One region of the Neorhizobium phenanthreniclasticum genome, then DNA from elsewhere that is predicted to be linked to it. Evidence: predicted binding sites of a transcription regulator. Region 1 holds the regulator's gene; each other region holds the start of a gene.
What was found. Region 1 encodes PhoB, which activates phosphate uptake and scavenging genes when phosphate is short. Its sites were predicted from a motif close to TGTCATNNANCTGTCAT; they were not measured.

Region 1 (4,694 bases):
ATCATCGCCACTCGCGCCGCCCTCAAGGCCGTTCCACCGTCTATCCGCGACGCAGCGCTAGGTGTTGGCGCATCGAAGATGCAGTCCATCTTCCATCATGTTCTGCCCTTGGCGATGCCCGGTATCCTGACGGGGACGATCATCGGGCTGGCCCGAGCTCTCGGGGAGACTGCGCCTCTGCTGCTGATCGGCATGGTCGCCTTCGTGCGCGAATATCCCGCCGGTCCGCCGGATGGCTTCTTCGATCCGGCGTCGGCGCTTCCGGTCCAGGTCTATAACTGGACGCAGCGCGGCGACCCGGCATTCGTCGAACGTGCGTCCGGTGCCATCATCGTGCTTCTGGTATTCCTGATCCTAATGAACCTGGTCGCAATCATTCTTCGCCGCCGCTTCGAGCGCCGTTGGTAAAGGGGTGTGTAATGATGAATAATATCTCAACGACGATGACGACGACGCCGACGAAAGCTCCACTCATGAATGAACCGAAGATTTCCGCCCGTAACGTGCAGGTTTATTACGGCGAAAAGCACGCCATCAAGGATGTCAATATCGATATCCGCCCTCGGTCCGTGACAGCCTTCATCGGTCCGTCGGGCTGCGGCAAATCGACGTTCCTGCGTTGCATCAACCGGATGAATGACACGATCGCCAACTGCCGTGTCGAGGGCAACATATCGATCGACTCGGAGAACATTTACGATCCCAAGGTGGACCCGGTTCAGCTGCGCGCCAAGGTCGGCATGGTGTTCCAGAAGCCGAACCCTTTCCCGAAGTCGATCTACGAGAACGTCGCCTATGGCCCGCGCATTCATGGTCTGGCGCGAAAGAAGTCGGAGCTGGACGATATCGTGTCTTCGGCCCTGCAGAAGGCAGGACTGTGGGGCGAGGTGAAGGATCGTCTCGACAGCCCAGGTACGGGCCTTTCCGGCGGTCAGCAGCAGCGCCTGTGCATTGCGCGCGCCGTTGCCGTCAGCCCGGAAGTGATCCTGATGGACGAACCCTGTTCGGCGCTCGATCCGATCGCCACCGCCAAGGTCGAGGAGCTGATCCACGAACTGCGCGAAAACTTCACGATCGTCATCGTGACGCACTCGATGCAGCAGGCGGCCCGCGTATCGCAACGCACTGCCATGTTCCATCTCGGAAACCTGGTTGAGGAGAACGATACCGACAAGATGTTCACCAATCCGGATGACCAGCGTACGCAGGACTACATCATGGGCCGCTTCGGCTGATCGCCGGTTGCGGGCCCTTTCTGACAATCTGAGGATAAGACCATGTCTTCGACACATATCCTGTCTGCCTATGACGACGAACTGAAATATCTGAGCCGCCGGATTTCGGAGATGGGCGGGCTTGCGGAGCAGATGTGCGCGGATGCAGTGCGGGCACTGGTCAATTCCGATGCCGCCCTTGCCCAGAAGGTGATCTCCGACGACGTGATCCTCGACCATGCCGAGCGCGATATCGGCGACAAGGCGATCGTGACGATCGCCCGCCGCCAGCCGGTTGCGGGCGACCTGCGCGACATCGTCGGATCGCTGCGCATCGCCTCCGATCTGGAGCGGGTCGGCGACCTCGGCAAGAACACTGCCAAGCGGGTGATCGCGGTGCAGGGCACCGGTGTGCCGCGCAAGCTCGCGCGCGGCATCGAGCACCTGTCGGACCTGGCGCTGACGCAGCTGAAGGAAGTGCTGGACGTCTATTCTAGCCGTTCGGCCGAGAAGGCGGAGGCGATCCGCATCCGCGACGAGGAAATCGACGCGATGTACACGTCCCTGTTCCGCGAGCTTTTGACCTACATGATGGAAGATCCGCGCAACATCACCACCTGCACGCATCTTCTGTTCTGTGCCAAGAACATCGAGCGTATCGGCGACCACGCCACCAACATCGCCGAGACGATCTACTACATGACGACCGGCGCCCAGCCGGAAGGCGAGCGTCCGAAGGACGATACGTCGAACACGCTCGGCGCGATCACGGAATAATGGCGCCGAATGACGATGGAATGGTGACGGAGCTAAGACGGAATGCAGCCGAAGATCGCGGTCGTGGAGGATGAGGAGGCGCTGAGCGTGCTTCTTCGCTACAACCTTGAAGCGGAAGGTTATGAGGTGGAGACGATTCTGCGCGGGGATGAAGCCGAGATCAGGCTTCAGGAACGCACGCCGGATCTTCTGATCCTCGACTGGATGTTGCCCGGTGTTTCCGGCATCGAACTCTGCCGGCGGCTGAGGATGCGGCCGGAGACGGAGCGACTGCCGATCATCATGCTGACGGCGCGCGGCGAGGAGAGCGAACGGGTCCGCGGGCTTGCGACCGGCGCCGATGACTATGTCGTAAAGCCGTTCTCGACGCCGGAACTGATGGCGCGAGTGAAGGCGATGCTGCGGCGCGCGCGTCCGGAAGTGCTGTCGAGCGTCCTGCGCTGCGGCGACATCGAGCTGGACCGGGAGACGCACAGGGTGCATCGCAAGAGCCGCGAAGTGCGGCTCGGCCCGACGGAGTTCCGGCTTCTGGAATTCCTGATGGCCGCGCCCGGCCGGGTCTTCTCGCGCTCGCAGCTTCTCGACGGGGTGTGGGGCCACGACATCTATGTGGACGAGCGCACCGTCGACGTGCATGTCGGACGCCTCAGGAAGGCGCTCAACTTCTCCAACATGCAGGATGTCATCCGCACCGTCCGCGGCGCCGGATACTCGATGGAAGGACACTAGGGAGAGCACCGCGATGGGAGCGCGAGTTGTCGTGGTGATCGATGGCGATGAAACGCTGCGCGAAGTGCTGCGGTTCTCCCTTGTCGATGAAGGTTTCGACGTGACGCTGCTTTCGGCGGGCTCCGAGCTGATGGAGCGGTTGGTTTCGAGCCTTCCCGATGTACTGGTGCTGAGTTCGTCCCTTCCGGGGCTGAATGGCATCGAGATCTGCCGAAGACTTCGTACCGAACCAGCAACGATGCGGGTGCCCGTGGTCCTGCTTGTTCCGGCGGAAAGCGAGAGCGACAGGCTGACGGGTCTCGCTGCCGGCGCGGATGACTGCCTCGTAGAGCCATTCCCCTCCGTCGAGCTTGCCATAAGGGTGAAGAACCTTCTTCGCCGCATGCATCCGAATCTTCTGAGCCATATGATCAGGGTCGGAGACCTGACCCTCGACCGCGAAGCACACAGGGTCCACAGGCAGAAGAAGGAAGTCAGGCTCGGCCCCACCGAGTTCCGGCTTCTCGAGTTCCTGATGCGGTATCCGGGACGGGTCTATTCGCGGACGGAGCTGAAAAGGTCGCTCTGGGGTGATGGTGCAACCGTGGACGAGCGCGCCGTCGACGTGCACATCGGTCGCCTCCGGAAGGGCATCAGCCTGGGCAAGGCTGACCAGGTGATCCGGACCGTCCGCGGAGCGGGCTACGCCCTCGGCGACGTCTGAATTTTCTCGCGATCGTTGGAAGGCCTATGCTGCTTTTCTTTAGGGCTTCGCCGAGGGGCCTGCATCTCCTGTTTGTCGTGTCTTGTCAGGCCTGCGAACCACCGAAAGGTCCAGCTGCTGGTCTTGTTGCTCTGTAGCGGGCGAAGGCGATCGCTCCGAACAGGCCGACGGCCGCCGCGCCTCCCAGAATGCTGATCGATACTGCCTGGCCGACCCCCCAAGTTCCCAGCATGACAGCGAACGCAAAGGGGGCAAGTGCTGAGGAAAACTGGCGTGCGGCGGTCACCCAGCCGAGCCGTGCGCCATAACCGTGCCTTCCGAAAAGCTCCAGTGGAAGCGTTCCCCCGACGATGCTTGCGAGCCCCGATCCCAGACCGAACAGGATCGCGAATGCGATGAGACCGGGGAGCCACGGACTTGTCGCCATCAGGACGATAAGGGCGACGGCGAGCAATCCCGCGGAGATCACGGCGAGCACCGTCTGTGACAAGCGCCCTCCGAAGATCATGTTCAGGAGGCGGCTGGCGACCTGCGAGGGACCGAAGAGGGTGGAGACCATGAGGCCTGCCGTGCCAAGCCCAAGTGCTGTCAGCAGCGGAACCATGTGGACCAGCACGGAGGCCAGCACGAATCCTTCCAGGGCAAAGCCCGCAAGCATCAGAATAAAGACGCCACTGAACGCGGGGCCGGCTTCAGGCTGAACGGCCATCGCTCCGGATTGATTTACTGATGCCCGTGGTTCGGGCACGTCGCGGGGCAGTCTCCCGACCCACCAATGGATCGGAAGGCACACGGCGATATTCAGGATCGCGAAGACGAGGTAGATCTCACGCCAGCCGAGATAGTCATGCAGTGTTGCCGTGAGCGGCCAGAAGAGCGTTGATGCGAATCCCGCGATCAGCGTCAGATGGGTTATGCTGCGCTGTGGCTTGCTGCCTCCAACCTGCACGATCGCTGCAAATGCCGTGCTGTAGAGAACGAAGCTGGAGGCGATCTCCATTGCGACGAGTGAAATACCGAACGTCGTCGCATTCGGCGATGCGGCCGCGCAGCCAAGCGAGATGGCGGCAGCAAGCGAACCGGGGACCATGAGCCGGCCGGCTCCGAACCGGTCCGCCCAGTTTCCCGCTCTCGGTGCGAACAGTCCGCCAACCAGCAGCGCCACCGATAGCAGCCCGAAAAGCCTGTCTTGTTGGATGGAGAAGTCTCGTGCCATGTCCGGCGCGAGGATGCTGAAGGAATAATAAAGGGTACCGTAGCCGATGATCTGT
Region 2 (4,694 bases), on a different contig from region 1:
TTACTGTTCATCACCCAGAGTTCCCCGGTGGAAATATCGAACCAGGCACCATGAATGCTGAGTCCGCCTTCTTCTCCGCGATTCTTCACGAAAGGAAATGTCTGCAGATTGGCGATGGAATTACGGATGGAGACCCGTTCCAGCGCCGTCTGGCGTTCGGCCGGCGTCATGAACGCGTTATTCTGGATCTGTTCAGCCGCGGGCCGCACGAGGCTCATCCATCTGCCGATGAAATCGCCCGGCGACAGCGGTTCCGTGGAGGGATCCAGCGCCGCCTGAATGCCGCCGCAACGGCCATGGCCCATGACAACGATATTGCGGATCTTCAGGACTTGAACCGCATATTCCAGCGCGGCCGAAGTGGCATGAAACTGGCTATCCGGCTCGTAGGGCGGCACCATGTTGGCGACATTGCGCACGACGAAGAGCTCGCCGGGACCACAGTCGAAGATGGTCTCCGGAGCAGAACGTGAATCGCAACAGGCGATGACAAGGGTGTGAGGTTTCTGCCCGGTCTCCGCCAATGCCCGGTAGCGATCGCGTTCGTCGCTATAGCGCCCGTTCATGAAGTTGCGATAGCCCGCCAGAAGTCTGTCTGGAAAGTCCGTCATGTACCAAGGATTATCGTGCCGCTCGCCGAAGATCAACGGCCATTCTGCAATTGCGAGACGGGCCGCTTATCGCTTCACCCGTTGCAACGGATGCACGAGCCGGCGCATTTGCACCATGGCCATGGGCGCGGAAAGGCTCGACGCATCCGTTTCGAGCGTCAGCTCGTCGCCGCCGCGCTTGGCCGTGCGAGCGAGAATCTCGAAAACGCTGGCGGTGGCAAGCTGCAGCGCTTTTTCCTCATCCATACCTGCAAGGATTCGCCCCAAGAAAAGTGCGCTCATGAGATCACCGAGACCGTTCGGCGGATTGTCGATCAGCCGGTGCTCGGCAAGCAGTGCGTGTTTTCCGGTGAGATAGAGGTTTCCCGTCCCGCCCGCCATCATCGGCACGGCCGACGTCACCAGGATGCGAGGCGGCCCGAGCGCGACTGCCGCGTCCATGATCGCGTTGTTGGTTTCGAGCGGCGCACCGGAAAGCCAGGCCAGCTCATAGCGGTTCGGGGTCGCGATTGTCGCGAGCGGGATGAGCTCGTCGCGGATCGCTTCCGCTGTCGGCTGCGGGATATAGAGTCCGCCGAGATCACCCATGACTGGATCGCAGACATAGAGAAGGTCGGGATTTCTCTCCTTCAGCGCGCGGATGAGCCGCGCAACCGAGCGCGGCTGGGCCGCATTGCCGAAATAGCCGGTCAGCACCGCCTTCACCTCGCCGAGCCATGGCGCGCGGATGAGATCGCCTATAGCCTTGTCGAAGTCTGATTCGGGAAAGGTCAGCCGCGTGGAAGGCCCGTGACCCGGATGCCAGGGAAGGACGATGGTCGGCATGGCCCAAACGGGAAACCCGAGGATTTCCAATGCGAAGACAGCGGCTCTGTTGCCGACCGAGCCCCGCACGACATGGCTGGAGATGACGATGACGGCATTGCTGGTATCCATGGGTCTGATTTCCCGCTTCGAGGCCCTGTTGATGGTTTCTTCGGCCGGTTATGTCAACAAGGCTTCACGGAAGAATAGAAGGTCTGTTGCGCACTGACATGGATCGGCCACGTTGCCGCATGATGACATGAGATGAATTTATTCGATCTTTGAACGGAAAAGGGGAGAGGGGCATGGCCGCCAGGCAGAATCCGAAGCGGGAAAAGCAGATCGAAAGCGCACGCAAAATCGCCGCTGAAAGCAAGGGACCGCATCTCGATCCGTTCATACTATTTGGCCGGGCCAGCAATGACGATCTTGAGAACTATACGCCCGAAATGCTGGCCCGCTCGGCGAGACATGCGGCCGAACGGTTGCAGGCCTGGACGCGGATCCGGGCGGATATCACGGTGGAGACCTTATCCGGCGTTGAGCCGAACGGCGTGCCGGTTTCGGTGCTGACCGTCGTTGACCGGAACATGCCCTTCCTCTTCGATTCGATCATGGGCGAGGTGACCGCGACCCATCGTGACCTCTTCATGGCGGTCCACCCGATCCTCAATTTGGAGCCGGGAAAAGAACCGGTTCTGCGTTCCACCGAGCAGCCCGGGAATCCGGCTCATCATGTGAGCCTCATCCAGATCCACATTGCGCCGCTGAACCGGGAGCAGGCGACGGCGCTCACCGAGCGTATCCGCCACATCCTCGACCAAGTGCATCTGGCGATCACCGATTGGGCCTCCATGTTGGAGGTGCTGGAGGGGGCAGCAAAGCAGCTCAACAATTCCGCGAGCCGTAAAAAATCTGATCGGGAGGAGGCGCTCGCCTTCCTTGACTGGCTACGCGACGACAATTTCACCTTCCTCGGCATGCGTGAATACGTCTATTCTGGCAAGGGCCCGGAAGCGAAGCTCGAACGCGGCAAGGGCCGCGGCTTGGGCATCCTTTCCGATCCGGACGTTCTCGTGCTGCGCCAGGGCAAGGACGCGGTGATGACAACGCCGGAAATCCTGGAATTCCTCGACGGACCGGATTTCCTCATCGTCACCAAGGCGAATGTGAAATCGGTCGTCCACCGACGAGCCTATATGGACTATGTCGGCGTCAAGCGCTTCGATGAAAAAGGCGAGGTCGTCGGCGAATTGCGCATCGTCGGTCTTTTCACGGCGACTGCCTACACTCACTCCGTTCGCGAAATCCCGCTTCTGCGCGCCAAGGCGGCCCGGATCGAGGAGCATTTCGGCTTCGACCCCGACAGCCATTCCGGCCGCATGCTGGAAAACACGCTGGAATCCTATCCCCGCGACGACCTTTTCCAGATCGATCCGGACCTGCTTGCGAGGTTTTGCGAGCAGATCATGGAACTGAGCGAGCGCCCCCGTGTCCGGATACTGCCGCGCATCGATCATTTCGACCGTTTCGTCTCGGTGATCGTCTATGTGCCACGCGAGGACTACAACTCGCTGGTCCGCGAGAAGGTGAGCGATTACCTCGCCAGTGTCTATGACGGCCACGTCTCCGCCTATTATCCGGCCTTCCCGGAGGGCGGGGTCGCGCGCGTCCATGTCATCATCGGCCGGCGCGGCGGCAAGACGCCACGAATCGCCCAGGTGAAGCTGGAAGAGGCGATCCGCCTGATTGCCACGCCCTGGGAAGAACGTTTCGCCATGCTGGCAAAGGAAGGCCCGCGCCTTTCCGTCACTCAGGCCTTCCAGGAGACCTTTACGCCCGAGGAAACCTTTGCCGACCTGCCCGATATCGCAGCATGCGCTGCCGGCGAGACGATCCGCATCGCCTTCTACCGCCGCCCGGACGAGGTCGCAAACACCGTCTCCCTGAAGATCTTCCACAAGGATCAGCACTTGTCGCTCTCCCGCCGAGTGCCTTTGCTGGAAAACCTCGGATTCCATGTGGTCAGCGAGCAGACGTTCGAAATCCATGTCGGGCCGGAAAGCAAGCTCGTCGTGCTGCACGACATGGAATTGCAGCTCAATAACGCCCGCGCGGTCGATCTTTCCCGCGAGGGGCCGCTGCTCGAGGAGGCATTCCTGTCCGCCTTCGGCGGCCTGATCGATAACGATGGCTTCAATCGGCTCGTCCTGCTCGCCGGTCTTTCAGCCCGCGAAGTCACGGTCTTGCGCGCCTACGCCAGATATCTGCGTCAGGCCGGCATCGTCTACTCGCAGACCTATATCGCCGATACGCTCACCAGATATCCGGCGATCGCTGCCGCCATCTTCCGCCTTTTCCGCGACGGCTTCGATCCGAAAATTGCCGAGAAGACCCGCGCCAAGAAGCTCGCGGATATCCATGCGGAGATCGAGGAGGCGCTTTCCAGCGTGCCCAACCTGGACGAGGACCGGACATTCCGCCGGTATGTCAATGCGGTCGATGCGACGCTGCGCACCAACTACTTCCAGCGTGAGATCGACGGCTCGCCAAAGAGGATGCTGGCCTTCAAGCTCGATCCGAAACTGCTCGACGGCCTGCCGGAACCGCGCCCCTTCCGGGAAATCTTCGTCTACGGAACGGAAGTGGAGGGCGTGCACCTGCGCTTCGGCAAGGTGGCGCGCGGCGGCATCCGATGGTCCGACCGCGGCGAGGACTATCGCACCGAAATTCTCGGCCTCGTGAAGGCGCAGCAGGTCAAGAACGCCGTCATCGTGCCGGTCGGCGCGAAAGGCGGCTTTTTCCCGAAGGCGCTGCCTGCAGGCGGCTCGCGTGAGGAAATTTTCAATGCGGGGAAAGAGGCCTACAAGACCTTCATCCGCACGCTCCTCTCGATCACCGACAACATCACCGGTGCAGACGTGGCCGGCCCGGAAAACACGATCCGCATCGATGGCGACGATCCCTATTTCGTCGTGGCGGCCGACAAGGGCACGGCGACCTTCTCCGACACGGCCAATGCTCTAGCGCAGGAAGCCGGCTTCTGGCTGGACGACGCCTTCGCCTCCGGCGGTTCCGCAGGCTACGATCACAAGAAGATGGGCATCACCGCCCGCGGTGCCTGGGAGGCCGTGAAACGGCATTTCCGGGAGAGGGACATCGACATCCAGACGACGCCGTTCACCGTCGTCGGCGTCGGCGACATGTCGGGCGATGTCTTCGGCAACGGCATGCTGCTGTCGCGTAAGATCAGGCTCGTTGCCGCCTTCGATCACCGCG
Region 3 (4,694 bases), on a different contig from region 1:
TTGTAACCAGCTTCTCTGTTACCTCTTCCCGCACAGCATTTCGCGTTTTCCCGCAAAGCCCGGACGGCGTTCAACCGAAAAACCGGCTGCCTGAAGGTTGCGCCGTACGAAGCCTGCCGCGGCATAGGTGCCGAAAGTGCCGCCAGGCGCGGTCTTCTCATAGAGCGCCTGCATCAGTTCGGGTGACCACATGTCCGGATTGCGCGATGGCGCGAAACCGTCGAGGAACCAGGCATTGAAGCCGGGTTCGGCTCCGGTGACGCCTGCGAGTGCCGGGCCGCAGCTCACCGTCAGTCGCGTTTGACCAGCCATCTGGAGATCGACCTGGCCGGTCGGAGCGTCCGGCCAGGCGGCGGCGAGCGCCTGGCGCTCCGCATCGATCTCCGGCCAGCGGGAAAGCGCCCGATCGATCTCCTCGCGTTTCATCGGATAGAGCTCGAAGGACATGAAATGCAGTCGCGCGGCCGGGCCACGGAAGAGCTTCCATTGCCGCCAGGTCTCGCAGAAGTTCAAGCCGGTGCCGAAACCGAGCTCTCCGATCCGAAAGTCCCCGCATGGTGACTTTTCTTGCAACCAGCGCGCCGGCAGGCCGTTGCCGGCCAGGAAGACGTGACCGCATTCCTGTCTGCCGTCGGTGCGGCAATAAAAGTGATCGCCAAACTCCTTCGAATACGGCATATCGCCGTCGTGCCAGTCCAACGTCTGAGAGTCCAGCATCTGGCCGGCGGTAACAAGCATTTCGGGATCACGGTTGCTCATGGGACATGCGGATAATCCTGCCGGCTCAAGGGGTCAATCAAGTTTTGACGGTCAATCTCGCGATATTCCTCCCACCGCCGATCTCGTCATTCTCGGCGGTGGCATCATGGGCCTCTGGGCTGCCGTAAAGGCCGAACGGCTGGGTATCGAGACCGTGCTTGTCGATGCCGGCCGGTTGGGGCAGGGGGCGAGCGGCGGGCTGCTCGGTGCGCTGATGCCGCATATGCCGGATAAGTGGAACGACAAGAAACAGTACCAGTTCGACGCGCTGCTCTCCCTTGAAGACGAGATCGTCCGGATCGAGGCGGCGACCGGCATCCCCTGCGGCTATCGCCGTTGCGGCCGGCTGATCCCGCTGCCGAAACCGCATTTGCGGACGATCGCCCTTCGCCACTCGCAGGACGCAGAAGCCGCATGGCGTCATGGCGACCGCCGTTTCCACTGGCACGTCATCGACCGTCCACTGCAGGAAGGCTGGCCGGATGCCTCCTTCGCCGGGGCCGGCCTCGTCCACGACACGTTTGCGGCGCGCGTTTCGCCGCGCGGCCTGACCTCTGCGCTTGCTACCTTCCTGTATTCCGCAAGACATGTCCGGACTGTCGAGGGCGTCGGCGCGGAGATGATCGAGCCCGCGATGAGCAAAATTGTCTTTACGGGCGGCGAAAGCATCACCTTCGGCCATTGCATTGTTGCCGCTGGCCATCGGTCCTTCCCGCTCATCGAACCGATCTCGCCGCCGCTGCCACGTCCGATCGGCCAGCCGGTCAAGGGGCAGGCGGCGCTGCTTGCGGCTGATATCGACCCTGCGCTGCCGGTCATTTTCCTGAACGGCCTCTATGTCGTCGCCCATGAAGGCGGCCATGTTGCGGTCGGCAGCACCAGCGAAGATACGTTCGAGGACGCCTTTGCGACCGATGCGCTGCTCGACGATCTTATCGTCCGCGCCCGGGCGCTCGTACCGGCCTTGAAGGATGCGCCGGTGATTGAGCGCTGGGCGGGGCTGCGCCCCAAGGCGATCGACCGCGATCCGATGGTCGGGCCGCACCCCGACCATCCGAACGTGATTGCTCTCACAGGTGGTTTCAAGGTGAGCTTCGGGCTCGCTCATGAACTGGCGGAAGCGGCGCTCGACGCCGCGAGTTCCCGTGAAATGCGGGTTCCTGCGTCATTTACGCTCACCAGTCATCTCGAAATGGCTTCGCGTTAAACGCGAACTTTTCGTCGTCCTCGTCGTTAATCTGTCACGCAAATCACTTAACCCCTCCGCAGGGATTGTTGAGCAATGCGTAAAACAGCAGGGTCCGGGGAAGGAAGCACGAGAAGGTGATGCATGCGCTATGCCATTCATTTCACGCCCCCGGCTCATGATCCGCTGACGCTGGCCGCGGCACAGTGGCTCGGCCGCAACGCCTTCTCCGGCGAGGCCATGGAGCCGCCGGCGATCCGCGGTATCGGCATCCACGACATCGCCTTCAACACGGCGCTGCCACGCCGCTACGGTTTCCATGCAACGCTGAAAGCGCCGTTCCGGCTCGCTCCCGACATCACCGAACCGATGCTGCTGCGGCACCTGATGCGTTTTGCCGGCGCGCACAACCCGTTCGAACTCCCCGGGCTGGAGGTGGTGCGTCTCGGGAATTTCTTCGCCCTGGCGCCGGTGATCCCGTCCGAGGCTATGCGCTTCCTCGCCGCGTCCGTGGTACAGGAATTCGACGTCTTTCGCGCACCGCTTTCCGAAGCCGAGCTGGAGCGCAGCGATCCCGGCGATCTCTCCGCGCCGCAATTCGCCAACCTCCACCGTTGGGGCTCCCCCTACGTCATGGACGAGTTCCGCTTTCATATGACGCTCACCGGTCCGCTTTCAGCTGCCGACCTGCCGCGTTTCGAACGGGCGCTGCGCGACTATTTCGATCCCTACCTGAAGAGGCTGGTCGAGGTCGTCAATCTTGCACTTTTCATCGAGGAAGAGCCGGGTGCCCCTTTCCTGGTGCATTCGCTGCATCCGATGGGCCGGGTGAGTGCGCGCAAGATCGCCTGATCACTTTTGTTCAAGAAGCGGGCGGGCGGATCTGTTATATTTCTCCGATGGAGAATATCTCGCAGCAACAGGCCGCCGATTACATGCCGCTGGCGAAAGCGGAGACAACCCGCTTCTGGCGGGATAACCGTTTTGGCGGCATGGAATGCCTGAGCGCGACGTTCCTGACCCATGAATTCGCCCCACATGCGCATGATACTTTCAGCATAGGCGCGATCGAGAAAGGCACGCAGATCGCCACCATCGGCGGCACGCGCGAAGCCTCGGGGCCTGGCGACCTCTATCTCATCAATCCCGGCGAGATCCATGACGGCGCACCGAAGGACGGTGGCTATCGCTACCGGATGATCTATCCGGACATGTCGCTTTTCCGTGAAATCCTGGAGGACGTTACGGGAAAACCCTTCAATGGCACGCCCGCCTTCGGCAAGCAGATCCTGCATGATCAAGCGCTGGCAGACGCTTTCCATGAAGCACATCGCACACTGGAGGAGGGGGCTGGCGCGCTGGAGACGAGCCAACCCATGTTCATCGTGCTCGATGCCATGTTCCGCCGGCACGGCAGCTCGATCATCGTCCCGACCGATACATCCGAACGGTCCGCCGTACACCAGGCCCGCGACTATCTGGTGGAACACTATGCGACCGATATCGGCCTCGAAGAGCTTGCCGCCGTCGCAGGCCTCAGCCGCGCGCACCTGATCCGGGCCTTCCGCAAGGAGTTCCATATCACCCCGCATTCCTTTTTGACTGACATCCGCATCCGCGAGGCGCGCAAGCGCTTGCAGGAAGGCGGGCAGCCAGCCGAGATCGCGCTCGAATGCGGTTTCGCCGACCAGGCCCATTTCACCCGGCATTTCAAGGCACGCACGGGTTTGACTCCGGGGCAATATCGCGCTCGCTAACGATGGCCACCACTCGGTCGCTGAAGCCTTCCACCTGGCATCACTTTTGTTCAAGACGTTGGATATCAGGCGTCTTATGCATGCCCCTCACCCTAGCCCTCTCCCCGCAGGCGGGGAGAGGGAACTGGGAGCTTGCGGCTTGCGTCCTTCTCCCCGTCTAACGGGGAGAAGGTGCCGGCAGGCAGATGAGGGGCAAGAGCATCTGCATGAGATCAAAGGTTCTTCGGCGTGAATGAGAATACAAGACTGCAAAACTTTCTCGGCGGCATGCGGGCGATATCGCCGCTGATCGCCGCGGTGATCCCGATCGGCCTCGTCTTCGGCGCGGTGGCGGCCACCAAGGGCCTGACGCCCGCCGAAGCGGGCCTCATGAGTGCGCTGGTTTTCGCCGGCGGTTCGCAATTCGTGGCGATGGACATCTGGACGCATCCGGCCTCGTGGGCGGGCGTCGGATTCGCGGCACTGCTCGTCAATATCCGCCATGTGCTGATGAGCGCTTCGCTCGGCACCAAGATGGGAGAATTCGGCCCGCGTGCGCAATATGTCGCGATGCTGTTCCTCGCCGACGAAATCTGGGCTATGGCGGAATTCCGGGCTGGCGCCGCGAGACTGACGCCTTGCTGGTTCGCCGGCCTTGTCGCGCCTTTCTATCTCGCCTGGGTTTTCTCCGGTATTGCCGGTGCGGCGCTCGGGGCTTTCCTCGGCGATCCGGTGACGCTCGGGCTCGACTTCGCGTTCCCGGCGGTCTTCATCGTGCTGATCATGGGCTTCTGGAAAGGACCGGAGACAGGCGCAGTCCTCATCGCCAGCGGTGCCGCCGCCGTCCTGACCCAGCATTTCGTGCCGGGCGTGTGGTACATCGCGGCGGGTGCGGTTGCGGGCTTGCTTGTCGCCGTCGTCAGCGGGAGCCGCCGTGACGTGGAGGCAATGCCATGACTGTCGATTTCGCGACCCTTCTCGCTATCCTGGCTATGGCTGCGGCGACCATTCTA
Region 4 (4,694 bases), on a different contig from region 1:
TGCAGCAGATCCTCGGCACGAGGCCGAGGATGACGTCGAGGGCGGAGCAGCGTTTGTCAAACAAAGCCTAGGCGGCGGCCCGGAGGCCGCCTCACGTTCCATCTCAAGCTCTTCCGAGCGCCAAACGCAGCGAGATTTCGACGGGCGAGTAGCCGCCATTCTCACGCTCCAATCGATATTGCTCCGCAAGACCGAGCGGCGGTTGCGCCATGAAACGCGGCTCCGTGCCGCGATGCTTCTGCGCCGCATGGATGAGCAAGGGGTGGCAAAGATAGACGGTACCGGCCTCCCCGGTCGCCAGCACCTCCGGGCGGCCGGTGCCGACATGCTCCAGCCTCATCGGCGGCATGCCCGCTTCGCCAGCCGGTTCGAGCAGCCGCGCCATGTCCATGTGCGAACCCGGCCGGATGCGGGTCGGTGCATCGTTCTCCCCGACATCGGAGAACAGGAAGAGCATCAGCAGCGCCCGATCGCGCGAGGTATAGTTCGCCCGCCAGTTGGAAAAGTCATGCTGTTCGCTCGGGTTCGACAGGAGCCCGGGGAAGCTGAGGTCGATATGCCATCCGTCGTCGCCGGCACTGTCCGGATGCGGAAAGCGCACCGGGAAACTGCCGAGCCCTTTGCGCGCCAGCCAGCGGCCCTTGCCGACGAGCTGGTCGAAAGCCTGATGGAGAACCGCTGTGCTGGCAGCGATCTCGAACGGTCCGCCGCCATAGCCGGGTAGCCGGACGACGGGCAGCGTCCAGGTTTTCGGATCGTCACGATCGAAAGGAATGTCGCGCCACATGATGTTGCGAGCTTCCGCAGCGATCTCTTTGGAAAAGGCATCGTCGATCCGCACGAAGCCGTCACGGATGAAGGCAGTGATCTCGGCAGCAGACAGCGCCCGCGCCTGGGCAGGATGATGATCGGTCATGTTAAAAACTCTCAGCTGATGCTCCGCTTCATCGGCACGCACGATGCTCGGGACGGAGCGTTTCGGTCATGAACCATCGCCGGCCCGAAGGGTCGCGGCTTGGCTCGTGTTCTTCATGGCCTGCAGCTCAGGCGGCTATGAAGAAGACCGAAGCGATATGGCGAGTGTTCATCATCATGATCGGACCAAGGTAAAGTCCGCGCTCCGCAGCGTCAACGGCCGCGAGGCGCGATCTACATCAATAGACTTCCGGAACGTACATGTCCGGCGGCACCGGATGGCGGATATAGTCCGGATGGCGGACGCGTTCGGGAAGCATGACCGTCTCTTTCGGCGCCGTCTCGTAAGGAACCTGCGCAAGAAGGTGGGCAATCATGTTGAGCCGCGCCCTCTTCTTGTCGACGGCCTGCACGACCCACCATGGCGCTTCCGGAATGTGGGTGCGCTCCATCATCTCCTCCTTGGCCTTGGTATATTCCTCCCAGTGAACGCGGCTTTCGAGGTCCATCGGGGAGAGCTTCCACTGCTTCAGCGGATCGTGGATGCGCATCTTGAAGCGGAATTCCTGCTCCTCATCGGTGATCGAGAACCAGTATTTCACGAGAATGATGCCGGAGCGGACAAGCATGCGCTCGAATTCCGGCACAGAGCGGAAGAATTCCTCCAGCTCGTCCGGCGTGCAGAAGCCCATGACCCGCTCGACGCCGGCGCGGTTATACCAGGAGCGGTCGAACATCACCATTTCGCCGGCCGTCGGCAGGTGCGGCACATAGCGCTGGAAATACCACTGGTTCTGCTCGCGCTCGGTCGGGGCCGGGAGCGCTACGACGCGGCAGACGCGCGGATTGAGGCGCTGGGTGACGCGTTTGATCGCCCCGCCCTTGCCGGCGGAATCGCGGCCCTCGAAGATCACCACCATCTTCAGCTTCTTGTACTGGACCCAATCCTGCAGGCGGACAAGCTCATGCTGGAGACGGAAGAGCTCGCGGAAATAGATCCTGCGGTCCAGCGTCTGCTCGGCGGGGCCTGACATGCCCTCGACGACCAGCTCATCAAGCTGATCTTCCTCCATCTGCATTTCCAGCTCTTCATCGAAGCTGTCGGCAATCTCTTCCTTGATGCGGCTGAGCTGTTCGTGAATGGGTTCGGACATTGAGCATCCCTCTGTTTTGGAAGCCCAGATCAAGCACGTTTCGGCGAAAACTTTATGACAGCGATGCGACAGGTCGTCCGCAACGCAATCCCGTTGCCGATTTCGTTGGAAACTGATATGGAAGCCGCTATGGGATCGAAATTCGGATGCCTCGCGAACCAGTTCATCGTGCTGCAGGACCACAAACGCCTGCCGGCACGCTTCTTCGCGCGCGTTTCCGGGGCGCTTTGCGACCGACTTAGCTGATCTTTCTCAGCTTGAAGGCAGCCTGCGGCTGCCACACCCACATCCCTCGTTCCATTCAGCTTTACGGACAGCACAGCCATGAGCGCACCCCGCACCCTTTACGACAAGATCTGGGACGACCACGTCGTCTCCGAAGACGAAAACGGCACCTGTCTTCTCTACATCGACCGTCACCTCGTGCACGAAGTGACGTCGCCGCAGGCTTTCGAAGGCCTGCGCATGGCCGGCCGCAAGGTCCGCGCGCCTGAAAAGACCCTCGCGGTCGTCGACCACAACGTGCCGACCACCGCGGACCGCCACGAAGGCATCAAGAATGAAGAAAGCCGCATCCAGGTGGAGGCGCTCGCCCAGAACGCCAAGGATTTCGGCGTCGAGTATTATTCCGAAAAGGACGTCCGCCAGGGCATCGTCCATATCGTCGGCCCTGAACAGGGTTTCACCTTGCCCGGCATGACGATCGTCTGCGGTGACAGCCACACTTCGACGCATGGTGCTTTCGGCGCGCTGGCGCACGGTATCGGCACCTCCGAAGTCGAGCATGTGCTCGCTACCCAGACGCTGGTGCAGAAGAAGGCGAAGAACATGCTGGTGCGCGTCGACGGCCAGCTTCCGCCGGGCGTCACCGCCAAGGACGTCATCCTCGCCATCATCGGCGAGATCGGCACTGCCGGCGGCACCGGCCACGTCATCGAATTCGCCGGCGAAGCGATCCGCTCGCTCTCCATGGAAGGCCGCATGACGGTCTGCAACATGACGATCGAAGGCGGCGCCCGTGCCGGCCTGATCGCGCCGGATGAAACGACCTTCGCCTATATCAAGGACAAGCCCCGCGCCCCGAAGGGAAAGGCCTGGGACATGGCCCTCGACTACTGGAAGACGCTGAAGACGGATGAAGGCGCGCATTTCGACAAGGTCGTCGTTCTCGATGCCGCCAACCTGCCGCCAATCGTCTCCTGGGGCTCCTCCCCCGAAGACGTCGTCTCGGTTCAAGGCGTGGTGCCGAACCCGGACGACATCCGGGACGAGACGAAGCGTACCTCCAAGTGGCGTGCGCTCGACTACATGGGCCTGAAGCCCGGTACCAAGATCACCGATATCGCGGTCGATCGCGTCTTCATCGGCTCCTGCACCAACGGCCGCATCGAGGACCTGCGCGCCGCGGCGAAGGTCGTCGAAGGCAGGAAGGTGGCCTCCACGGTCAATGCCATGATCGTCCCGGGCTCGGGCATCGTCAAGGAACAGGCGGAAGCCGAAGGCCTCGACAAGATCTTCAAGGAAGCCGGTTTCGAATGGCGTGAGCCGGGCTGCTCCATGTGCCTTGCCATGAACGACGACCGTCTGAAGCCAGGCGAACGCTGCGCCTCCACCTCGAACCGCAATTTCGAGGGCCGCCAGGGCTACAAGGGCCGCACCCATCTCGTCTCGCCGGCCATGGCCGCCGCAGCCGCGATCGCCGGCCACTTCGTCGATATCCGCGAGTGGAAGTAATCATTCGCCGCATGAGGTCAGACGCATGCCGCCCGTTCCGCGGGCGGCATTTTTGTTGATGCTGGCCTGAAAGGCAGACAAGCGCCCGCTTTGCCCTCATAATGGCCACCATGTCCAAGCGACCGCAAAAACAGTCGAATGAAACGGACCGCAGGCTGATCTTCCTGCGGCATGCGAAATCGGCATGGCCGGAAGGCGTGACGGACAAGGAACGGCCTCTCGCGACGCGCGGCAGCAAAGCGGCTTCGCTGATGGGCGACTATATGGCCCGCGAGGGACTCGTCCCTGATCTTGCCCTCATATCCACGGCGCGGCGGACAGAGGAGACGTGGGCGCTGGTTCGCGAGAAGTTGCCCAGGGACGTGGAAGCGCGCAATTTCGCCGGACTCTATGCCGCACCTGCAACGACGATTCTGGATATCCTGGCGCAAGTCGAACCCGGTTGCCGCAGCGTTCTGATCATCGGGCACAATCCCGGCATCGAGCAACTTGCGCTCACCCTGGTCGGGACGGGCAACGCAGACGCCCGACAGGCGATGGCGGAGAAATATCCGACCGCCGGCCTTGCCGTGATCGATTTCGACGCGGCAGACTGGCAAAGCATCGGCAAGGGGTCCGGCCGCCTGGAGCGCTTTGTCACGCCACGTTCCCTTGAGTGAGCGACGGAGCCCCGGAATCAGCCGATCACCTGCACGACCGTTCCCTTCCTCATGAACCGGATGAGCCGCTGCATGTCCCGGAAGCTGACGGCAATGCAGCCGGCGGTCGGCTGGTAGCCGGGCTTGATCAGGTGGAAGAAGATCGCCGAACCGCGATGGCGGCGTCGCGAAGTGATGTTCCAGTCGAGCACGAGACAAATATCGTAAAGCCCGTCGGCACGCATCATCTCTT

Region 2: ABK249_RS25125 (NAD-glutamate dehydrogenase) is a predicted target of PhoB. The motif match lies at 1,599-1,615, and genes of this name have one in related genera.
Region 3: ABK249_RS08770 (DUF1045 domain-containing protein) is a predicted target of PhoB. The motif match lies at 1,988-2,004, and genes of this name have one in related genera.
Region 4: ppk2 (polyphosphate kinase 2) is a predicted target of PhoB. The motif match lies at 2,113-2,129, and genes of this name have one in related genera.

The regions. Positions count from the first base shown of each region.
Region 1 is NZ_JBEAAL010000009.1:34,058-38,751, reverse strand. It holds gene pstA (phosphate ABC transporter permease PstA) at 1-408, shown strand, start outside; gene pstB (phosphate ABC transporter ATP-binding protein PstB) at 444-1,235, shown strand; gene phoU (phosphate signaling complex protein PhoU) at 1,278-1,991, shown strand; gene phoB (phosphate regulon transcriptional regulator PhoB) at 2,034-2,720, shown strand; gene ABK249_RS14405 (winged helix-turn-helix domain-containing protein) at 2,734-3,423, shown strand; gene arsK (arsenite efflux MFS transporter ArsK) at 3,509-4,694, opposite strand, start outside.
Region 2 is NZ_JBEAAL010000024.1:92,534-97,227, reverse strand. It holds gene ABK249_RS25135 (carbonic anhydrase) at 1-611, opposite strand, end outside; gene pdxY (pyridoxal kinase PdxY) at 678-1,547, opposite strand; gene ABK249_RS25125 (NAD-glutamate dehydrogenase) at 1,721-4,694, shown strand, end outside.
Region 3 is NZ_JBEAAL010000004.1:142,252-146,945, forward strand. It holds gene mnmC2 (tRNA (5-methylaminomethyl-2-thiouridine)(34)-methyltransferase MnmC2) at 19-759, opposite strand; gene ABK249_RS08765 (NAD(P)/FAD-dependent oxidoreductase) at 758-1,966, shown strand; gene ABK249_RS08770 (DUF1045 domain-containing protein) at 2,090-2,797, shown strand; gene ABK249_RS08775 (AraC family transcriptional regulator) at 2,845-3,702, shown strand; gene ABK249_RS08780 (AzlC family ABC transporter permease) at 3,970-4,638, shown strand; gene ABK249_RS08785 (AzlD family protein) at 4,635-4,694, shown strand, end outside.
Region 4 is NZ_JBEAAL010000003.1:132,904-137,597, reverse strand. It holds gene ABK249_RS06775 (phytanoyl-CoA dioxygenase family protein) at 104-916, opposite strand; gene ppk2 (polyphosphate kinase 2) at 1,155-2,069, opposite strand; gene ABK249_RS06765 (hypothetical protein) at 2,187-2,315, shown strand; gene leuC (3-isopropylmalate dehydratase large subunit) at 2,394-3,803, shown strand; gene ABK249_RS06755 (SixA phosphatase family protein) at 3,914-4,462, shown strand; gene ABK249_RS06750 (L,D-transpeptidase family protein) at 4,480-4,694, opposite strand, start outside.